3 regions of the Brevibacillus composti genome follow, and region 2 is predicted to be linked to each of the others. Evidence: riboswitches for the same ligand, from Rfam matches in the RefSeq annotation. Region 2 holds a riboswitch; each other region holds the start of a gene.
What was found. Region 2 has a riboswitch for cobalamin ahead of JD108_RS04100 (energy-coupling factor ABC transporter permease). Riboswitches for the same ligand answer to the same signal wherever they lie in the genome.

Region 1 (7,451 bases), 2.0 Mb from region 2:
CGAAAAGTGTCGGCCAGCGCTCCCAGGTGGAGAAAATTCATCAGGCCGATGCCGGGGGCATGGATGCAGACAAGCGGCATGCCGGAGCCAAAAGCCTGGTATGACAGCGTGACGTTGGAGCGGGGCAGCGCAAGCAATTGAATGTCCAAGTTTGATCACCTCTTTTCCTTAGTAGGCTTCCCTCTTTACTGGAAAGCTTTTTCAACCTTCCCTTCTTTTTTGGCCGGGGACATGGTATTCTCGCAATAGGAATCCAGAGAAAGCAAGGTGATACACTTTGTATCAGGAACGTATCCAGCGCATTCTTTCGTACATGAAAAAAACAGGTATCGACGCGGCTTTGATCACACAGCCCAAGCATGTGTATTATTTGACAGGGTTTCTGACGAATCCGCATGAGCGATTTCTCGGACTGGTCATCCCGGCGGCGGGTGAGGCGGCACTGATCGTGCCGGCGCTTGACCGTGAAGCCGCGATGGAAGCGTCTTCTATCAAAAATATATGGACTCATTCGGACACGGATAATCCTTATGACGTCTTGAAACAAGCCCTGCCTGCCGGGCTGAAAACGCTCGGACTGGAAAAGGGGCACATGACCGTCGAACGCTTTGAAGCGATGGGAGCCGTCGTCGCGGCTGACAGCTACGTCGATGTGGAGGAGCCGCTCAGAGAAATGCGGCTGATCAAATCGGCAGATGAGGTGGCGCGGCTGAAGCGGGCCGTCAAGCTGGTGGAGGAAGCGCTGGAGGCCGTCGTCGGGGGAATTGTGCCCGGCGTTACCGAAGCGGAAGTGGTAGCCGAGATGGAATACCAGATGAAGCGGCTCGGGGCAGAAGGCCCTGCTTTCAGCACGATGGTGCTGGCGGGAGAAAAGTCTGCGCTGCCCCACGGCACTCCGGGCAGCCGTCAGGTTCGTCCGGGCGACCTTTTGCTGTTTGACATCGGCGTGCAAAATGACGGTTATGTCTCCGATATTACGCGGACATTTGCCGTCGGGGACATCAGCGAGCAGCTGAAAGAGATCTACGAAACAGTTCTGGCTGCCAATGAAGCGGCGATTGCCCAGGTGCGGCCGGGCGTTACCTTTGCCCATCTCGACCAGACAGCCCGCCGCGTCATCGCGGACAAAGGGTACGGCGAATACTTCATTCACCGCCTGGGACACGGTCTGGGCATGGACGTCCACGAATACCCTTCCATACACGGGCAAAACCAGGAAGTGCTGCGGCCGGGGATGGTCTTCACCATCGAGCCGGGCATCTACCTGCCGGGAGTAGGCGGGGTGCGGATCGAGGATGATGTGCTCGTCACCGAGGACGGCTGCGAAGTGCTGTCCCAATACCCCAAAGCATTGAGAGTCATCGGCCAGTAAGATTTCCCAAAACCGAATAATCAGTTCATGGTGTTATCCGGCCGACTTGTTTTCGTCCGGAAGCTTAATAGGGAAGTTCGGTGAAATTCCGACGCGGTCCCGCCACTGTGAAGGGGAGCGTCCTTGCGCAGAACCACTGTCTCGCCGCTAGCGAGACGGGAAGGAGCAAGGCGCGATGAACCCAAGCCAGGAGACCTGCCATGAACCTTTGCACGAAATAACCCACGCGGATGGGATACGTGTACCAGAGAGCATGAAACCGGACGGGATTCGTCTGTCCGAACCCTTGCTTCTGTGCGCACATGTTCATGTTGGCATCTTCCGCGTATGCGGGAGATGCTTTTTTTATCGGACCGCGTCGTCTATGTTTGCGGAGATAAGCGAGGAGGAAGTACGGATGCAAATCAGCTGGATGAATGATGGGAGGAACCCAGGAAAGAACCGGGGAAAGCACCCCGGGAAAGACTGGTGGATCAAACAATGGGGCAACCAGGGGCGCAACTTTTTGGCGATAGGGCTTTCCGCGATTCTGCTCCTCACCGGATGCGCAGGGGGAAAGCCGGCCTCTACAGCGGCCCCAACCGCTGATTCGTCGGCAAAGCCGCCGCAAACAGCGGAAAACCTGTCCCCTGTGCACGTGCAAAATGGCGAACATACGCTGACCTTTACCCAAGTGCCGGAAAGAGCGGTGACGCTGAACCAGCATGTGACCGAGATTCTGCTCGCCCTGGGTCTGGAGGACCGGATGGCGGGGATGGCCTACCTGGATGACCGGATCTTGCCCCAGTTTCAGCAAGCGTACGAAAAGATCCCGGTGCTGTCCGACCAATACCCCTCCAAGGAAGTGCTGCTCGCCGCTGAGCCTGATTTTGTCTACGCGGGTTGGAAGAGCGCTTTTACGGAGAAAGGGGTCGGTACCGTGCAAGAGCTGTCGAGCGTCGGCATACAGGCCTATCTCCACCAATCTTCCAACATGAGCGCCCCTGATCTGGAGGATGTGGCGGCGGATATCCGCAACATCGGCCGGATTTTTCGCATCGAGGACAGGGCCGACCGTCTGATCGGGCAGATGAAAGCGGAGATGGATGAGACAGTCAGGAGAATCGGAGAGGTGAAGCAGCCGCTCCGGGTCTTTGTCTACGACAGCGGGGAAGACCAGCCGCTGACGGCCGGCAGCAATTTTATGAGCCGGATGATTGCGATGGCGGGCGGCAAGAACATCTTTGACGATATTCCCAAAGGATGGACGAGCGTCAGCTGGGAGGAAGTGGTGTCGCGCCAACCCGAAGTGATTGTCGTCGTGGACTACGGTGACAGAACCGTCGAACAAAAAAAGAAGTACCTCCTCGCCAAAAAGGAACTGGCTGACCTGCCCGCGATCCAAAACAACCGGCTAATCGTACTGCCGCTATCCGCGGCTGCGGAGGGAATCCGTGCGCCTCATGCGCTGCAGACGCTGGCAGAGGGGTTTTATCCGGAAAAATTCGCGCAGGGACAATAGTGGGAGTCTTCCGTTCAAGGCTTGCTGATTATTGCAAAGGGGTGAAAAGATGGAACGAACTGCGCTCAAATACCCGCGAATACCGGAACGGCCCGATCGGGAGAGTCGTCTCGCCGCGGGAGGAGAGGCGAGGCAATCGGCCGCATGGTTTTCTGCCGTATTGCTGCTTCTCGCACTCAGCCTGGTAGCGAGCATGACGATCGCGGTTATGCTCGGCTCGGTGGCGGTGCAGCCGGGGACGGTCTGGAAAATCGCCTGGTCTCACCTGCCGGTGGCGGGAGAGTGGGTTCAGCCCGACTGGGCAAAAGCCGAGGAAACGATCATCTGGCAGATTCGCTTTCCGCGGGTGCTGCTGGCCGCAGTCGTAGGGGCGGGCTTGTCTGCGGTGGGGGTCACCCTGCAGGCGCTGGTGAAAAATTCGCTTGCGGACCCTTATTTGCTCGGAGTCTCATCCGGGGCATCCGTGGGGGCCACGCTGTCAATCCTTTTTGGTGCATTCAGCCTGTACGGGCAGTATTCCTTGAGCGCCGCCTCTTTTGCGGGATCGCTCATTTCCATGATGCTGGTCTTTGCCCTCTCCCGGCTGGGCGGGCAGCATTCGACGATTCGCCTGCTGATGTCCGGCATCGCTGTCTCTGCAGTGCTCTCGGCCGTGACCAGTCTGATTATTTTTGCCGCTCCGAATGAACACGGGATCCGTACCGTCTTGTTCTGGATGCAGGGCAGCCTGTCCGGAGCCAAGTGGGAATACCTCGGGATCCCCTCCCTCGCCGTCCTGCTCGGTCTGATCCTCCTGCTCAGTCACTACCGCTCGCTCAACGCGCTCATGATGGGAGAGGAGACCGCCCGTACGCTGGGGGTGGATACCGAGCGCTTCCGCAACATGCTTTTGCTGATCACCGCGCTGTTGACGGGCGTGATCGTCTCCATCAGCGGGGCCATCGGCTTTGTCGGATTGATGATCCCGCATATGGTGCGGCTCGTCGTCGGCTCGGACCATCGCCGCGTGTTGCCGGCCAGTGCCTTGTTCGGGGCGATTTTTCTGATCTGGGCCGATGTGCTGGCGCGGCTCGCCTTTGCCCCGGAGGAGCTGCCCATCGGGATTATCACGTCGCTGTGCGGCGGACCGTTTTTTATCTGGCTCATGTTGCGCAGCACCTATTCATTTGGGGGTGGGGACCGATGACGCTGCACACCAGTCAGGTGGCGGTGGAGATCGCCGGCCGGATGATTCTGGAGCAGATCGATTTGCAGGTAAAACCGGGCGCTTTTGTCGGGGTGATCGGACCCAATGGCAGCGGAAAGTCGACGTTGCTCAAAACCATTTACCGGGTCAGAAAGCCGGATGCGGGAGTGGTCACCCTGGATGGAGAAGACATCTATCGGCTGACACCCCGTGAGGCCGCCCAGAGAATGGCCGTCGTGCGCCAAGAGTCTGCGGCGGAATTTGACTTTAGCGTGCGGGAGATCGTCATGATGGGACGCACCGCACACAAGCGATTGTTTCAATCCGATACGGCACGAGACCGGGAGCTGGTCGAGACAGCACTCGCCCGTACGGGAATGCAGGATTTTGCCGAACGCAGCTTTCTTTCCCTCTCCGGCGGTGAGAAGCAGCGGGTGATGATCGCGAGGGCGCTGGCTCAGGAGGCCCGTCTGCTGGTCCTGGATGAGCCGACCAACCATCTCGATATTCGCTACCAGCTGCAGATCATGGAGATTTTAAAATCGCTCCGCTTGACGGTGCTGGCCGCTCTGCATGATCTGAACATCGCGGCGATGTACTGCGATCAACTGTACGTCCTATGCGAAGGGCGAATCGCAGCAGCAGGCGCGCCTCAGGATGTGCTTACGCCGAAGCTGATCCGCGAAGTCTTTGGCGTCGAGACGGAGGTCTTTGTCCATCCGCGCACGCAAAAAATGCATATCGTCTACCTGGCAGGGATTGACCAGCCTGCCAAGGAAAAGAAGGGAGAGATCCCGGCCGTGTAACAAAAATCCGGCGGCTGCATCTAACACAAGGAAGACAGAGGAAGGGAGGCACGCATCGTGGATAAGCTTCAGCAGACAGCCGAAGCTGTATTGGATCAGCTCATGCGCGAATACGGGACGCGTGTCCTTCGCCTGGTCACCTTGATGGTAAAAGACCGGAGCCTCGCCGAGGATATCACCCAGGATGTGTTTCTGAAAGTCTATCGGAATCTCTCCCGCTTTCGCGGCGAGAGCAGCATGCATACCTGGATATACCGGATTGCGGTGAACGAGTGCAAGGGGCATATGCGGTCGTGGGCGTTTCGCAATCTGCTGCCGCACGCATGGATCCAAAAGGCGGGCGAGACGACGACGGAAGGGATTGTGCTGGAGCGCGCCGCCAAGGATGAGCTGGTGCGGCTCGTCCTGAAGCTTCCCCCGCTGTATCGGCAGGTGGTGGCCCTTCATTACTATGCCGAGATGTCGATAGGAGAGGTAGCCGACGTGCTGGGCGTGTCCGAGGGGACGGTTCGGACGAGGCTGCATCGCGCCAGAGAGCGATTGAAAGAAGAATGGAGTACCGGGGAGGGCTTTGAATGGACCGAGACCAATGGCTAAATCACTTGAAAGAGCGGGCAGATCAGAGCATTTTTCACGATGTAGTCTTCTCCCCGGAGATGGAAGAAAAGGTGCGGCGTACAGTGGAACGGGAAAGACAGAAAAAAGCCTATTTCTCCGCAAAGAAGTGGCCGCTTTGGTCGGGGGTCACTGCCGCGGTGTTGCTCCTGGCCGTGCTCGGCACCGTATATCCCGCCATCTTTTCGGGAGAGCACGGATCGATGTCGCCGGAGCCCCCGACGGAGAAGCCGTGGCTGCCGGGCACGGTCGCGGCGCCTCCCGATCTGTGGAAGCCTTCTCCGCGTACCGAGGAGCGGCATGACAATCAGACGTTCAGCTATCTGGGAGAAAAGCCCGTTCGGATCATCACGGATGAAACCGGGCTGTACGAGGATCAAACACAAAAGGTGGTGTGGCTGCTGGACGGCTCCTTTGAGCGGGAGGTGGAGCTCGTCGCCTACAGTACGGACGGCAAGCGGCTCTCTCTGGGCAAATACGAAGTGGCCGGCCCGCTCTATGACGCCAAAGGGCACTTCCCCTCGGGCATCGTGTTGCCGGAGCCGGGCGTATGGAAAATACAGGTGCTATCCGGAGGAGAACATTTCGGTCAAGTCTTCGTCCAGGTGCAAAAAGGGATAGCTCCGGCCAATCGCGACTGGATTCTGTCGCTGGTGAAAAGCTATTTGCAGACAGCCGGAGGCGACCTGGCCTGGCTCGGAAGCGATCGGCAGGTGGAGGTAGAGCTGATCGGAGTAGAAGCGCCTGTCGCCGAACAGAGGCGTGTCTACGCCTGGGTGAAGATCACGGGAGGGGCGAATGAAGCCTCGCCGGGGCTGAGCTGCCCGATGGTGCTGGATATCCTCTACGGACCTGCGCCGAGCGGAGGAAGCGGTTATCGGGTAGTGGGCCACCGTATCCCCGCGGATGGGAAAATGTACCGAAGCAGTCTGGAAGAGATGTTTCCCGAGAAATACTTGCGCCGGCTGGACGAGATGCAGAAGCGCTAGCCAATCGCATCAAATGCCCGTATTGCTCCCGTTTCCACGCTTTGTTATAATAACCGTTAGTGTATTTTTTCGGAACGCGGTCTGAAGCTCGTATAGCAGGCGTCGTTCAGATGGCGTGGGAGGGAACTGACAACACATGGATCGCCGTGAAAGACAAAAACGCATTCGCAATTTTTCCATCATCGCGCATATTGACCATGGCAAATCAACCTTGGCGGACCGGATTCTGGAGCTGACCGGCGCCTTGTCCGAACGGGAGAAGGAAGCCCAATTCCTCGATTCGATGGATTTGGAAAAAGAGCGCGGAATTACAATCAAACTGAATGCTGTGCAGTTAAAGTATAAAGCAGACGACGGGGAAGAATATATTCTCCATCTGATCGACACCCCGGGACACGTCGACTTTACCTATGAAGTATCCCGCAGTCTGGCCGCTTGCGAAGGCGCCCTGCTGGTCGTGGACGCGGCCCAGGGGATCGAGGCGCAGACGCTGGCCAACGTCTATCTGGCTTTGGACAACGACCTGGAGATCATCCCGGTCATCAACAAGATCGACCTGCCCAGCGCCGAGCCGGAGCGCGTCAAGCAGGAGGTGGAGGATGTCATCGGGCTGGACGCCAGCGAAGCCTGTCTGACCTCCGCCAAAGCAGGGATCGGGATCAAGGACGTGCTGGAGGCCGTTGTGAAAAAGGTGCCGGCTCCCGAGGGCGACCCTGATGCGCCGCTGCAGGCATTGATTTTCGACTCCTATTTCGACCCGTACCGCGGCGTCATCGCCTCTGTGCGTATTGTCAACGGTACCTTGAAAAAGGGCATGAAGATCAAGATGATGGCAACAGGCAAAACCTTCGAGGTGACCGAAGTGGGCGCGTCCATGCCGCGCCAGCGTCCGGTCGACGAACTGACGGTCGGCGATGTCGGCTATGTGGCCGCTTCGATCAAGACGGTCGGCGACACGCGCGTCGGGGATACGATTACCGAT
Region 2 (7,451 bases):
GCCTCCGGAACACCTGCAGCAGTTCTGCGAACGGAACCGTGAAGAACAGGAAAGCGAAGCAGACAAAGGCCGCCTGTGAACGAACGGCTAAGGCCCATCCCCTGCGAAATCCCTCTTCCGTCACGTAGACCACCCAGCCGCCCAGCTCCCGGCTCGCCAGAACTCCCGCTGCCGGCCCTGCCGTCTCCAGCCGGGCTGCCTCCAGCAGAAGCGCGGGCATCCCCGCGAGCAAAAAGACGAGAGAAGCCCCGACAGCCGCTACATATACCCGCCAAGGGGTCCGCGCATACACCAGGATCCAGACGCTCATCCAGACGAACAGCAGCGCCTGGACCGGCGGATGGCTGATCAGGGCGAGGGTCAAGGCCGCAAGGGAAAACAGCAGCTTATGTGCGGCGGGAAGACGGCGGAGTCCGCTCTCGTAGGCAAGCGCGTCGATCCGCCTGATCATTCGCTCTTCTTCTTCATCCGGCCGCGATACAGGCCGAGCGCGTATCCGATGACTCCCGCTCCCAAAGCCGCCTGGAGGGCAAACAAGAGGCTTTCCGTTTCTCCGCCGGGCGGCTCCAGCACAGGCTGAAACCACGGCTGATAATCGGGGGCCAATTCCGCAATCGCTTCCTCCGCCACGCCATCGGCTCCAGGGAATTCCGAATCGTTTATCATCAGCAAGGGGAGGACAGCCAAGGCGGCGACCATCAGCAGCAATAGTCCATTCGTCCAACGCTTCACTCCTCAGCCCTCCTTTTTCAGCAGCCGCAGTTGCGACAGTTCTTGTCCGTTGTAGGTTTGAAGCCAGTTCCACACGAGCACGGTCAACAGTCCCTCACTGATCGCCAGCGGCACCTGCGTCAGCCCGAATATGCCTGCAAACTTGGCCAAAGAAGCGAGAATGCCTCCCGATTCGGCCGGAAACGCCAAAGCCAACTGTACCGAGGTGACCAGATAGGTGCTCAGGTCGGCCAAGGACGCCGCGAGAAAAATCCCGATTTTCTGATTGCCTCTCCTGCCAGCCACGAGCCGATAGACGGCGTATGCCACGACGGGGCCGACAACCGCCATCGAAAACGCATTGGCTCCCAGCGTGGTCAATCCCCCATGGGCCAGCAGCAGCGCTTGGAATAGCAGCACCAGGCTGCCCAGCACAGCCATCACCAGCGGGCCGAACAGGATCGCGCCCAGCCCCGTCCCTGTCGGATGCGAGCTGCTTCCCGTGACAGAGGGGATTTTCAACGCGGACAGCACAAAGGCAAACGCTCCCGCTACCCCCAAGAGCAGTTTAAATTCGGGGTGATCCTTGACAATCCGGTTGATCGACCGCAGCCCGAGGAAAAAGAACGGCAAAAAGACGGCCCACCAGAAGAGCGACCAGCCAACGGGCAAATACCCCTCCATAATGTGCATGGCATGGCCGGTCTCCGGCTCATTCAGCAAAAAGTACAGCACAAACCCGGCGATCAGAAGGCCACTGGCCGCCGTGCGTCTTCTGTTGTTCACAGCAATCACTCCCTTGCTCCTTTTGGAGAGCAAAAATAAAACAAGCTCACCCTGAGCGGATGAGCTTGGCAAAAAGCAGCCCCACGACGCGGCAGCGTGCAGCACACGCTGCGAAAAACGCTTGCGAGACCGTCGTGTTCGTCTTGGCTCACCTCTCCTTTCCTCGAAGGCTGATGGGTGTAGCAGCGAGGTAGGTCTCCTGGCTTCCGAATCATCACACTCTTTTTGCCTTCCCCATCCTGAAATGAGTGGCTTCATGCGAAAAGAGCATTCCCCGGTTACAGTGGCGGGACCGCTCGGGATTTTCACCCGATTCCCTGTTACCCCTTACTTCTCATAAGGGCACCTGGCTGCACAGTATTTGATTGTCAACGAACCGGTTTACCGCAGGGGCCTGCTTTGCGCCGGCCCAACTACCGGGCATCTGCTCCGATCGCTTCGCTGATGTGAGTAAAGCCGTCCTGCTCCAGCAGGCGAAGCAGCTGCTTGTTGATCATCTTGGCGATGCCCGGCCCTTGGTAGGCCATGCCGGAGTACACCTGGACCAGACTGGCTCCCGCGCGAATCTTCCGGTACGCGTCCTCGCCGGTAAAGATGCCGCCGACGCCGATGATCGGCACGCGGTCCCCCACTTCCTGAAAGATCTCTTTCACCCAGGCGGTGGCTCTGGCTTCCAGCGGCTTGCCGCTCAGCCCGCCTGCTTCGCCGGCGCGGGGATGGTTGTGCACAGGCTCGCGGGAGAGCGTCGTGTTGGTGGCGATAATTCCGGACAGTCCTTCCTCCACCGCCGCCCGGACCACATCCCGCATCTGCTCGTCCGCCATGTCGGGTGCCACTTTGAGCAAAATCGGCTTGGCACTCGTGCCGCGCGCCTCCAGCTCTGCAGTCTTCTCCCGCACTGCGCGGATCAAGGCGCGCAAACTCTCGGTCTCCTGCAAATCGCGGAGATTGGGCGTGTTCGGCGAGCTGACGTTGATCACAAAGTAATGGCCGTAGTTGTACAGCATGTCCAGACATTTGCTGTAGTCGCTCGCGGCCTCTTCATTAGGCGTCATCTTGTTTTTGCCGATATTGATCCCGATCGGCACATCTGCATAGGCGTAATCGATCAGGTTCTGGGAGGCCAGATACGCTCCCAGGTTATTAAAGCCCATCCGGTTGATAATCGCCTCATGCTCTACCAAGCGAAACAGGCGAGGCTTGGGATTCCCCGGCTGCCCTTGGGGCGTGATCGTACCTACCTCCACGAAACCAAAGCCGATCGCGGCCAGGGCATGATAGACCTCTGCATTTTTGTCAAAGCCGGCGGCAAGCCCTACCGGATTGGGAAAGGAAATTCCCCACAGCTTGTTTTCCAGCCGCTTGTCGCGCACCTGGTACATCATTTTCAGCAAGCTCTTGGCGGCAGGGGAATTCTCTGCCGTCTTGAGGAGATGGACGGTTTTTTCATGCGCTTCTTCCGCGTCCATCTGAAACAGGAATTTCCGCACTAAAGGATACATCGTTGCACTCCTCACTCCGTTTATTCTGCCTAGTAGCATAACATATTTTTGAGGAGCGTGTACATGCGATCTGTTTGGCACGCAAAAACAGCCCGCCCCGATCAGCAGGGCTGTTGTCTTGTCTTGGTATATCCGGTTGGTGCCTGCTTAGTTTTTCACCATCAGCGCTTCGTCGAGCGGTGTGTACGGCAGGTTTTGCGCATCGGCTACCGCTTTGTAGGTCACTTTGCCGTCGATCACGTTTACGCCTTTGGACAGCGGACGGTTTTCGGCGATGGCTTGGCGGTATCCCTTGTTGGCCAGCAGCACTGCGTATGGCAAGGTCACGTTGGTCAGGGCCAGCGTGGACGTGCGCGCTACCGCACCCGGCATGTTGGCTACGGAGTAGTGGATGACGCCGTGTCTTTCATAGGTCGGATTGTCATGGGTCGATACGCGGTCACAGGTTTCGATGGAGCCGCCTTGGTCGATGGCCACGTCGACGATGACGGAGCCAGGAGCCATGGTTTTCACCATATCCTCTGTAACCAGACGAGGCGCACGAGCACCCGGGATCAGTACGGCACCGATGAGCAGGTCCGCTTTTTTCACGGCATTGGCGATGTTGAAGGAGTTGGACATCAGCGTTTGCACGCGGCCTTGGAACAGGTCGTCGAGCTGGCGCAGACGGTCCGCGTTCACGTCGATGATGGTTACATTGGCACCGAGGCCCAGCGCCATTTTCGCCGCGTTGGTACCGACGATCCCACCGCCGATGACGACGACTTCACCCTTCTGCACACCTGGTACGCCCCCGAGGAGCACACCCTTTCCGCCATACGGCTTTTCCAGGAATTGCGCGCCGATTTGCACGGACATGCGTCCTGCCACTTCGGACATTGGCATGAGGAGCGGCAGAGCGCCATTGTCCAGTTGGATGGTTTCATAAGCGATAGCTACCACTTTTTTCTCTACCAATGCACGAGTCAGTTCCGCTTCCGGAGCCAGGTGCAGGTACGTGAAGAGGATTTGTCCCTCACGGAAAAAGCCGTATTCACTGGGCAGCGGTTCTTTTACTTTCATCACCATGTCAGCATTCCACGCTTCCGCAGCGGTCGCTACGATTTCGGCGCCGACGGCTGTGTAATCTTCATTGGTGAAACCGCTTCCCAAACCTGCGCTGTTTTCGATGCGGACCGTATGTCCATTCTGGACCAGAGCCGCAACACCTGCTGGCGTAATGGCTACGCGATTTTCGTTGTTCTTAATCTCTTTGGGAATCCCTACAATCATCGAACAAGTCCTCCTTTGCAAATGCCGAATAACGAGATTACCTACATTGTACAGCGTTTACAGACCGAGTTTCCTTGGGGATTCCCTTAATCTTGCGTTCCTCCTATTTGTGAAAATCCACAAAAGAACTATTGTTCCCTGTTTAATTTGTCCAGTTTCAACTCCAGATAGAGGGAGACGCGTTGATTCATGTCTTCCAGATCCACCTGCATGATTTCCTCGATTCGCTTCAATCGGTAGCTGAGTGTATTGATGTGAATATGAAGCCGATTGGCCGTGACGTTTACCTTGCCGGCGGCATCCAGATAGGTCTCCAGGGTTTCGGTCATCGCGGTCTGGTTTTCCGCGTCATATCGCTTTAGTTTTGCCAGTCTTTCATTTTCGTACCCCTGTTCTTCGTCCCACTGCTTCAGCTTGATCAGATAGCGGTAGATTCCCAGCTCGTGATAGCCGTGAATGCCCTCGGTTTCCCGCGGAAACAGCCGCTTGATCTTCAGGGCGTGCAGGGCCTCGTGATAGCTTTTGACGATATCGGCGTACGCCTTGTAGCTGCGCCCGTAGCCTGCCGTCACCTGTCCCTGGCTCTCATGCGACTGCAGCTTACCGAGAGAGTCGGCGAGGAATTGCTGCACTTTGCGGATCAGGGCCTCCTCCACTTTTCTGCTCGTCCCCTGCTGTCCGATCAACAGGATGATTTGACTCCCGTCTACGACCCAGAGCAGCTTGTCCCGCATCAGCAAGGGATAGAGGTACTGCTCCAGCCGCATCCCGGCGGCCTCGATCACGCAGATCAGGTAGGGAGCGGTCAGATTCAACTGCAGGCTCTCCGCCTTCTGGCGGATCAGGGTGTCGCTGGAGTGGTTGCCCAGCAGCAGCTCCCATAAAAACTCTTTGCGCCGCTGCTCCTCCGCTTTCCGCTTGCCCTGCCGCTGGATGAGCCGGGAGACGGCAGACCGGGCTGCCTGGCGCAAAATTTCGTCGTCTTCCTCGGTAATCGGACGGTTGACCTCGATGGCCCAGATGTACCCGAGCACATCGCTTCCTTTGCGAATCGCGATGGCGACCCGTTTTCCCAGCCCTACCTCATCTTTGGCAGGGATGTGGACAGGCTCATCCTTCGTCAGAAGCTCCTGGAAGACGCCGTCCTTCCACAGCCGGGTCAGGACCTTTTCCGGCACCCGCCTGCTCATGATGGTGGACCACCTGGCCTGGTCGGTGCTCTCGCCATGAGTGCTGTACGCGATCAGCTTGTGGTCGGCGTCCTCGATCGTGATCGGATTTTGCAAAAGCTCCCCGATGACATCGGCCAGCTCATCAATATCGGCATGCTGATAATTTTGGAAATAATTCATTTGATTGGACACAGCTCCACCCTCTTTGCCACTCGTGTGAGGCTATGACTCCATTATACCGGAAAGATGGCGTGACGTTCTCGCAAAAAACGTGAAAAAGCCGCCCTGACGGTGAGGCGGCGTTTCTCCTATCGTTACACCAGACGAGAGATGGCGTCCAGGATTTGTTCTTTTTGAAAGGGTTTGACCACAAAGTCGCGAGCTCCGTTTTTCATGGCTTCCAGCACTTTTTGCCTGTGACCGATCGCCGAACAGATGAGGACCTTGGCCTCTTCATCGATCGTCAGGATTTCTCTCATCGCTTCGATTCCTTGCATGCCTGGCATGGTGATGTCCATCGTGACGATGTCGGGCCTCAATTCCTTGTACTTCTCGATTGCCTCCAGTCCGGTGGTCGCCTCTCCACATACCTCGTGCTTCCCGGCAACCATCTCGGTCAGGAGTTTTCTCATGAACGCCGCATCGTCTACAATCAACAAACGGGCCACGTAGCTTTCCCCCCTGAAATGTCTCATCTCCTTACTTTTACAGAAAATGAGAGACTTGTCCACGAGAGAAAATAGCAGTTTTTGTCGAAATTGCAGTTTGCCCGTCAGCTTTCGGCTCCGGCCTGCTCACTCGGCTGTAAATCCGATCGAACGGTCCGTTTCTTCTGTATGGACCGCGGGACTATCCGGCTCGGGGTGAGGCGTGGTTTCCCCTATTTCCGGCAAATCCACCTGTCTGACTTCGTCGGGGATATGGATGGGGGGAATTTCAATCAGATCCTTTTTCACCGGCTCCACCTCCTGTATGTTCCGTCAGGGTTATCATGCCCTGAGCCTTCTGTTCCCATTCCTTGCTCGCATGATCAGGACCCCTAGTTGGACATACTTTGAGTGGCGAACCTGCCACCGTTTTGCCCTGCACAAAACCACGCATCGAAAGGGGAGGCACACATGTACCAGCGTAACGAGCAACATCCCGGCCACATCCATCAGCAGTATGCCGATCTGCACCGACGCCATGCGCAAGCCTACCAGCAGCAAGCGATGTATCATCAGGAGCAGGCTGACCTGCACCATCGCAGCGCCCAGGCCTACAACCCGCAGGGGGGTCAGGGGCAGAGCCAGTACCTGAACGCCTACAACGAAAAAATGACAGCGTATAACGATCAGGTTTCCCCCGTCGCACTCGTTTTCAGGGGGCAAATCTCTCCCGAAGCGATTCAATCGCTTAACCAGTACCACAATCCCTATGCACATCCTTCCAATCCGGCTAATTCGCACCTCTCCCAGCACGCTGCGCATGCGACCGAAAATCAGCGCGCTTTGCGCAGCGGCTACCGTTTCTGACCCGGGTCCGATGAATTCCTTTTGAGGCCGATGCTTTCGTGGAGCATCGGCCTCCTCTTTTTTACAGGGAGGATTTTGTCCGAAATTGTAGAAATGTGTTCAATTACGTTTCTTAGTTTGGAGGTAGTAACAGTCATGCCCAAGCTCCAGCCCATTCCCGTCTTGTTTCTCTGCCTGGTGATCGCGCTGTTGGTGCTCAATACCAGCCAGTTCCTGACCAGCTTGCAACATTTGAAGAGAATAGACGCTACCGGCATGCCTGACCGTCAGATCAAAATCGCCCTCATGCTGGAAGGCCCCACCTATGATCAAGGATGGAACAGCAGCGCTTTGGAGAGTTTGATCGAACTGCAAAAAACGCACAGCTTTTTGCTGGACATCGCCAGCAATTTGGACCCCGATCAGATCGCCAACGTCGCCAAGGATTACGCTTCGAGCGGCTACGACCTCATCTTCGGACACGGCGTCATCTTTTCCCAGCCCTTCTCTGAAGT
Region 3 (7,451 bases), 1.8 Mb from region 2:
CCGCCGCCACCGCCTGAATGCCGGCAAGCCACCAGCCCAGTCCGAGGAGAGCTAAGTATGCGAGTCCGATATGCCAAAGCCGCAGTCCTTCCCCGATGTTTTTGCCGATTCCGCCCTCTTCGGTCGCGTACGGCCAGAAATGAATCGCCACCAGCACATGCGTCCGGGCCGCAAACGGGATGATCAGAATCACGGGGAGAAGCGATGCCGATGCAGCCGCCAGCTCAGCCAGTCCGGCCGTTTTCACCAGGAGCAGCAGTATCGCCGCCAGTACGGCCATCGCGCCAGAACGGCTGTCTTTCATAATTTCTAGCATCCGCTCCCGGGAACGGCTGCTGCCGAGCCCGTCGGCCAGATCCATCCATCCGTCCAGATGAAGTCCGCCCGTGATGTACACCCACGCCGCACAGGTGAGCACGGCCGCAAGCAGCGGCGAAAAGGCCCAAAGCGCAGCCGTCAGAAATGCCCACAAGAGGCAGCCGATCACCAGTCCGACGGCCGGATACCAGGCGACGCTCTGCCGCCACGCCTTCTCGGAAGGCTTCAGCCACGGTACGGGTATCCGGGTAAAAAACGACAGCGCATGAAAAAATGCATTCATCCTTTTAACCTCCAGGGGATGCCGGCCATTACGGCATAGACCGCATCGGCACGCCGAGCCGTGCGCTGATTGACATCGCCGAGCACGTCCGCAAACCAGCGTCCCAGCTTCGACAAGGCGACGCCGCCCAATCCCACTTCACTCGTCACGGCGATGACGATGCGGTCGGTGGCCGCCGCCTTATCCAGCCAGCGCTCAGCTTCCGCCAATATCTCGCCGGTAATCGTCTCGTCCCGCCAGGAGGGCTCCGGCACGTCCATCAGCCGACCGCTGATCCAGGTGGACAGGCAATCGATCAGCACGACAGGATACGCATCCGCGTCCGCGTCCGAAAGAGAATCGGACAGCTTTCCCCCGATCTCGCGCAAGCCCCAGCCTGCAGGCCTGCGCTGACGGTGCAGCTCGATCCGTTTGCGCATCTCCTCATCCCAGACCTGGCCCGTCGCCACGTAGAGAACATCCCGGCCATACCCGCCTGCCAGCTCCTCGGCAAACCGGCTCTTTCCCGAGCGGACGCCACCGGTTACCAGAATCAGACTCATGCGCGCGTCCCCCTTTGTCCGGCGACTTCGCGAAAAGCCTGCAGCAACCGCAGATTTTCAGATCGCGAACGGACCGCGATGCGAAAATCATGGGCAGTCAGGCCTGCGTACATGGCGCAGCTTCGGATCAAGATCCCCCGTCTGCCCATCTCCTCCTGCAGCGTGGCGGCATCCAGATTCCCTGCCGAACGCACCAGCAAAAAATTGGCCTCTCCCGGCCATGTCCGCCAGCCCAGCTCCTCTACACCCGACATCAGAAAATCCCGCTCGGTTTTGACCAGCCTGCGGGTCTCCTCCTCATATGCGGCCTCCCGCAGGCACAGTTCACCAGCCAGGAGGGCGAGGCCGTTGACGCTCCAGCTGACCTGCTTCTCTCTCAGCCTGCGGATCAGCTCAGGATGGGCGATCGCATATCCCAGTCGCAAGCCCGGAATGGCAAACATCTTCGTCATCGAGCGCATCAACAGGACGCGGGGAAACTCTTCCAGCCGATCCGCCAGGGTATACTGTTTTTCTTCCGCCACAAAATCCAGAAATGCTTCATCGACCACCAGATAGGTGCCCGTTTCATTGGCATGTGCGGCTAGCTGCAACAGCTCGCCCGGCTCGTACAAGGTCCCCGTCGGATTATTGGGGGAGCCGATAAAGACCAGCTCCGTTTTCTCCAAGAGCGAAAACAGCTCTTCCATGCCGGGCTTGAAGTCCCGCTCCGGATCGCCGACGCAGGCGACGACCTCCGCGCCGAATTGCTCGGACAGTTGCCCATATTCGGAAAAGCAAGGCGCGGCGATGCCGACCTTCTTTGGCTGCAGGGCGAGGATCGCGAGCGCCATCGCCTCTGCAGCGCCGTTTGCCGGCAAGAGGAAATCTTCCGGCAACCGCAGCCGTTCCGCCAAGGCCTGCCGGAAGGAGCGGTGCGCGGGGTCCGGGTAGCGGATCACCGCCGAAAGCGCCTGGCCCAAGGCCTCCATGACCCGCTGCGGCGGGCCGAGCGGATTGATATTGGCGCTGTAATCGAGAATGGCATCCGTATCCAGCCCAAACCGCTCGGCAGCCGTGCGCAGATCTCCTCCGTGGCCGTATATCTCCAGCAGCTTCATCAGTATTCGACCCCCAGCACTGCGGGGATGCCTTCGTCGTAGTAGTGTTTGACCGGCTTCATCTCGGTCACCAGATCCGCCATTTCGATGATCTCGGGCTTGGCGCTGCGCCCGGTAATGACGAGATGCATGTGGCGCGGCCGATTTCGCACCGTCTCCAGCACGTCGGCCAGCGGCAGCACATCATCGATGGGGAAGCGGTCGATCGCCAGCGCATTGTTCAGCTCATCGAGAATCACCACGTCGTATTCGCCGCCCAGCACCTTTTCCCGGGCGAAGCTCCACGCCGTCTGCAAGGCCCGGCGATGCTCCTCCGGCGTCTTCGTCCAGGTAAATCCCGCCCCCATCTGCACCATCTCGATGCCCAATCGGTCGAAAATGATCTTTTCCCCGTAGGTGCGCTCCGGCGACTTGATGAATTGGATCATCAGGACGCGTTTGCCCCTGCCGCAAGCACGCACGGCGAGGCCCAATGCCGCCGTGGTTTTCCCTTTGCCGTCTCCGGTATATACGAGCAGCATGCCCCGTTTCTTGTCCGAATCTTTGCTCATCGTCGCTCCTCCTCTGTGTTTCAGGCTTCTCCCGCAGGTCACGCAGGTTCGCCGGGCGGGCGAAGCCTATGCTGCCATCCTGCTGCCCGCCTGTTCCGCTGGCATCGCCCGTGGTCCGCGCATAAAAAAAGCGCCTTGCCTCCCGGATTGCAAAGGGAGACAAAGCGCGGACAGTTCGCAGGCAACGATCCACCTCTTCCTTTGACCCGAAGGAATGCAGTGCTGAAGGCAAGAACAGGCAGGTCTCCTGGCTCGAGAATCGCCGCTTTCCTTCTCCTTCCCGCACCCGGTGGGGGCAGTGGATGGCAATGCCTTGAAGGAAAACTCCTCTCTTACAGTGGCGGGACCGCGTTGGATTTTCACCAAACTTCCCTTTTAACTTCACCTCTCGCACCACAGACACGGGCGCGGAAGCGAAGACCTGTTTCGCGCAATATGCAATTGGGCAAACCAGCCAAAATGAGGCTCTTGCTCTCATCATAACAAATGTGGGGACAGATAGAAAGAACAAGCTGGACCAAGCGGCCATTCAAGCCAAGTTCAACAAATGAAAAATAAATGCAGTTTACTAAATATTTTTTCTTTGTTAGGATATTGGAAAAACCCACTGCCAGGAGGTGATTTTACTTGAAACAGGATATCCCGATTCCCCCGGAGGGTATGCCGCTGCCCGCTCAACCAACCCTGATAGAATGCGGCGAAGGCATGATTCCCCTCTCCGCCTTGTCTGACAAAATTACTGTCTACCCCATCTATCACCGACAAGGCTACGAGGGCGCGACAGCCGAAGCCTATCTGAGAGAGAGTGCAGCAGCCAGACTCGTCCGGGCAGCAGAAGCGCTTCCTCCCGGACACCGATTTGTCGTCCTGGACGGATGGCGCTCCTATCAGGTGCAGACTTCCCTCTACGAAGGCTTCAGAAAAAGGCTCCTCGACCAGGGGTGGGAAGAGGGGGAGTCGCTGCAGCGTTTGCTGGGCAAATTTGTGGCGGTTCCGAGCAAAGACATCCAAAAGCCTTCCCCTCATCTGTCCGGCGGCGCAGTCGATCTGACCATCGAGGGACCCGAGGGATGGCTCGATATGGGAACAGCTTTTGACGACTTCAGCGAAAAGGCGGCTACCCGTTACTACGAAGATAATCCGCCCGAGCAAGACGAAGAACGGATCGTCCGCGCAAACAGACGACTCCTCTATCACCTCATGTCAGAAGCGGGATTCGTCAACTATCCGAAGGAATGGTGGCACTTCGAATACGGCACATTGACCTGGGCAGCCCGCAAGCAGGAGCAAGCCATCTATGGCGGAATTTTGCAGTTATCTGACAAAAGTGGTTGAATACCACGAATATTTGCAATATATTAAAATTATCTTTAGTTTATCACAAATTATGGGGGTAGATTTCATTGAATCGCAGATGGTCATTCGTCTTGACGAGTCTGGCACTGACGTTTTCCATGCTTGTGACAGCCTGTAGCACACCTGCAAACCAGTCGCAACCGCCTAGCCCTGGAGACTCTGCAGCGAAAACGGAGACGTCCGCACCCAAGACAGCGGCGGACACTCTGTATGTGGCGATCAACGCTGACCAGGGGACACTCGATCCTGCCGTCACCTTTGACAATGCGGCCTGGAAAATTACCTATCCGACCTATGAGCGGCTCGTTGAGTACGACGGAGAGTCCACGGAGGTAAAACCGGGTCTGGCGAAAGAATGGAAAGTGAGCGACGACGGTCTCATCTGGACCTTTACGCTGGAAGAAGGCCACACCTTTTCCGATGGAACACCCGTGACTGCCGAGGCGGTCAAATTCACCTTCGACCGGACATTGGCGATCAAAAAAGGGCCGGCTGACGTCTACAGCGTGATCAAGGAAGTGAAGGTGGAGTCGCCCACTGTGGTTTCCTTCGTTCTCTCGCAAAACTTCCCTCCTTTCCTCTCGACGCTCGCAGCCAACTACGGCGGCATCGTCAATCCGAAGGTGAAGGAAAAAGAGCAAAACGGCGACCTGGGCCAAAACTACCTCGCCAGCAACACGATGGGCAGCGGTCCCTACCAGTTGTCCGAATGGAAGAAAGGCGAGTACCTGAAACTGACGGTGAACCCGCATTCTTCCGTCAAGCCCGCCTTCCAGACCGTCTACTTTAAAATCGTTCCCGATGCAACGGCTCAGCGCCTGCAGCTGGAACAAGGCGAGATCGACATCGCGGAAGGCATTCCTAACGAACAATTGAAAGCGCTTCAAAACCTGCCCAATATCGAAGTCCTGCAAAAACCCAGCTTGTTTGTCGATTACGTCTACGTGAACTCCTCCAAAGGAAATGAGGCGCTGAAAAATCCCAAGGTTCGCCAAGCGCTCAGCTACGCAATCGATTACGACGCGCTGACCGAATCCGTCCAGGAAGGCTTTGCCACCCAGATGCGCGGCCCGATTCCAAAAGGTCTCTGGGGCCATGACGAATCCGCGCACCAATATACGCGGGACGTGGAAAAAGCAAAGGCGCTGCTGGCGGAAGCGGGCGTCACCGATCTGACGCTCGACTTGTTGTACTCCGACAACAAACCGTGGTGGGAGACCGAAGCCCTCACCCTGCAAGCCTTTTTGGCCGATATCGGCGTCAAGCTGAATCTGAAGAAGATCGCCTATGCCACCTCGCGCGAAATGATCGACGCCGGCGAATTCGACCTGGCACTCGGCGTCTGGAGCCCTGACTTTGGCGACCCGTACATGTTCATGAACTACTGGTTTGACTCTGTCAACTTCGGTCTTGCCGGCAACCGCGCCTTCTACAAGAACGACCAGGTGGACGAGCTGGTGCGCAAGGCCGCATCGATCAACGACAAGGCCGAGCGGGAAAAGCTCTACCAGGAAGCACAGAAGATCGTCATCGAGGAGGCTCCTTACCTCTATCTCTATCAAAAAGACTTCCTCCTGCCGATCAGCAAGAACGTGAAGGGCTTTGTCTACAATCCGATGCTGGAAGGGATTTACAACCTGGCGGATATGTCCAAATAAACGCCGTAAATGAAGGAGTGCTTTCCTCATGAAACAGATCATCCTGAAACGTCTCGCCATGCTGGTGCTGGTGCTCCTGGGAGTCACGATGATCACCTTCTTTCTCTCCCATGTCATTCCCGGCGATCCGGCACGGATGATGGTGGGACAGCGCGCGAGTGAGGAAACACTGCAAGAAGTTCGTCGGCAATTGGGCCTGGACCAACCGGTCTGGGTCCAATACCTTACTTACATGAAAGGGCTTTTTGCAGGAGACTTTGGCAACTCGATTCGCACCCAGCAGCCGGTCATCGACGACCTGATCACCTTTTTCCCGGCCACCCTGGAGCTGGCCATCACAGCCTTTATCATCGCCATCCTGATCGGCATCCCGCTCGGCGTGCTCTCCGCCGTCAAGAAAAATACCGGCTGGGATCATGCGAGCCGTTTCTTTTCCATCGCGGGCATCTCCACGCCGGTTTTTTGGAGCGGACTTGTCGGCATTTTGATCTTTTATAAATTTCTCGGCGCCCTGCCTTCCAGCGGGCGAATCGATCTGGCCGTCCCCGCACCGGCCAAAATCACCGGTCTTTACGTATTGGACAGCCTGCTCACCGGAAACTGGGCTGCCCTCAAAAACAGCCTGTGGCATCTCATTCTGCCCGCTTTTACCCTGGCTTTTGCCCAGCTCGCGATCGTGACGCGCCAAGTGCGCTCCAGCATGCTGGAGGTGCTGGGGCAGGATTACATCCGAACCGCCCTGGCGAACGGCATACACGGGCCTGTCCTGCTGATCCGCTACGCCCTGCGCAACGCATTGATCCCGACCATCACCGTCGTCGGACTTTCCTTTGGCTCTCTGCTGGGCGGAGCTGTCGTGACGGAGACGATTTTCAGCTGGCCCGGGATGGGGAAATACGTGGTTGATTCCATCGCCTTTCTCGACTTTCCGGCGATCATGGGCTTTACCTTCGTCATCTCGCTTGGGTACGTCGTCATCAATCTGCTGGTCGACCTGACGTATTATGTGCTCGACCCGCAAATCAAGGAATAGGAGGGGAAGATCATCATGTCCAGTCTCTCGGCAAAGGCGGATGCGGCCGCAGCGCCCCGGAAAACAAACCCCTTTTGGTTCCGGATACGGCGCAACCCGCTTACCTTATTTGGACTTGTTTTGCTGCTGATGATTGTGCTTCTGTCCATTTTCGCACCGCTCATCTCACCCTATGATCCGAGCAAAATCAGCATCAAGGAACGCTTCTCTCCTCCGTCAGCTGCCCACTGGTTCGGGACGGATGAAGTGGGGCGCGATATTTTTACCCGGATCCTGTACGGTGCCCGCCTGTCGCTTGGAGTGGGGGTAGCTGCTGTTCTCTCCGCCGGTCTGATCGGCACGATCATCGGCTCCATCTCCGGTTATTTCGGCGGCCGTGTCGATCAGATCATCATGCGCCTGATGGACATTATCCTGGCTTTTCCCTCGCTCGTCCTCGCGATGGCTGTAGCGGCAACGCTGGGTCCAAACCTGCAAAATGCGATGCTGGCCATCGCCATTATCAAGATCCCGGTCTATGTGAGACTGGCTCGGGCGGAGACGCTCGCCCTCCGGGAAAAGCTGTTCGTAAAAGCGGCCGTCACCTTCGGGATCAAGCCCTGGCGGATCA

Region 1: it holds a riboswitch for cobalamin, as region 2 does, so the genes downstream of both, JD108_RS14410 (ABC transporter substrate-binding protein) here and JD108_RS04100 (energy-coupling factor ABC transporter permease) in region 2, are expected to answer to the same signal.
Region 3: it holds a riboswitch for cobalamin, as region 2 does, so the genes downstream of both, cobO (cob(I)yrinic acid a,c-diamide adenosyltransferase) here and JD108_RS04100 (energy-coupling factor ABC transporter permease) in region 2, are expected to answer to the same signal.

The regions. Positions count from the first base shown of each region.
Region 1 covers NZ_CP066308.1:2,821,806-2,829,256, reverse strand. The annotation lists gene JD108_RS14420 (alpha/beta fold hydrolase) at 1-149, opposite strand, end outside; gene JD108_RS14415 (M24 family metallopeptidase) at 278-1,372, shown strand; cobalamin riboswitch at 1,384-1,589, shown strand; gene JD108_RS14410 (ABC transporter substrate-binding protein) at 1,845-2,873, shown strand; gene JD108_RS14405 (FecCD family ABC transporter permease) at 2,923-4,059, shown strand; gene JD108_RS14400 (heme ABC transporter ATP-binding protein) at 4,056-4,865, shown strand; gene JD108_RS14395 (sigma-70 family RNA polymerase sigma factor) at 4,923-5,462, shown strand; gene JD108_RS14390 (hypothetical protein) at 5,441-6,469, shown strand; gene lepA (translation elongation factor 4) at 6,606-7,451, shown strand, end outside.
Region 2 covers NZ_CP066308.1:786,016-793,466, reverse strand. The annotation lists gene cbiQ (cobalt ECF transporter T component CbiQ) at 1-451, opposite strand, end outside; gene JD108_RS04105 (energy-coupling factor ABC transporter substrate-binding protein) at 448-732, opposite strand; gene JD108_RS04100 (energy-coupling factor ABC transporter permease) at 736-1,497, opposite strand; cobalamin riboswitch at 1,670-1,862, opposite strand; gene JD108_RS04095 (quinone-dependent dihydroorotate dehydrogenase) at 1,911-2,999, opposite strand; gene ald (alanine dehydrogenase) at 3,147-4,271, opposite strand; gene JD108_RS04085 (PucR family transcriptional regulator) at 4,400-5,623, opposite strand; gene JD108_RS04080 (response regulator) at 5,758-6,111, opposite strand; gene JD108_RS04075 (hypothetical protein) at 6,238-6,399, opposite strand; gene JD108_RS04070 (hypothetical protein) at 6,562-6,957, shown strand; gene JD108_RS04065 (BMP family ABC transporter substrate-binding protein) at 7,093-7,451, shown strand, end outside.
Region 3 covers NZ_CP066308.1:3,448,275-3,455,725, forward strand. The annotation lists gene cobS (adenosylcobinamide-GDP ribazoletransferase) at 1-601, opposite strand, end outside; gene cobU (bifunctional adenosylcobinamide kinase/adenosylcobinamide-phosphate guanylyltransferase) at 598-1,143, opposite strand; gene cobD (threonine-phosphate decarboxylase CobD) at 1,140-2,243, opposite strand; gene cobO (cob(I)yrinic acid a,c-diamide adenosyltransferase) at 2,243-2,794, opposite strand; cobalamin riboswitch at 3,015-3,234, opposite strand; gene JD108_RS17385 (M15 family metallopeptidase) at 3,422-4,129, shown strand; gene JD108_RS17390 (ABC transporter substrate-binding protein) at 4,198-5,808, shown strand; gene JD108_RS17395 (ABC transporter permease) at 5,837-6,841, shown strand; gene JD108_RS17400 (ABC transporter permease subunit) at 6,857-7,451, shown strand, end outside.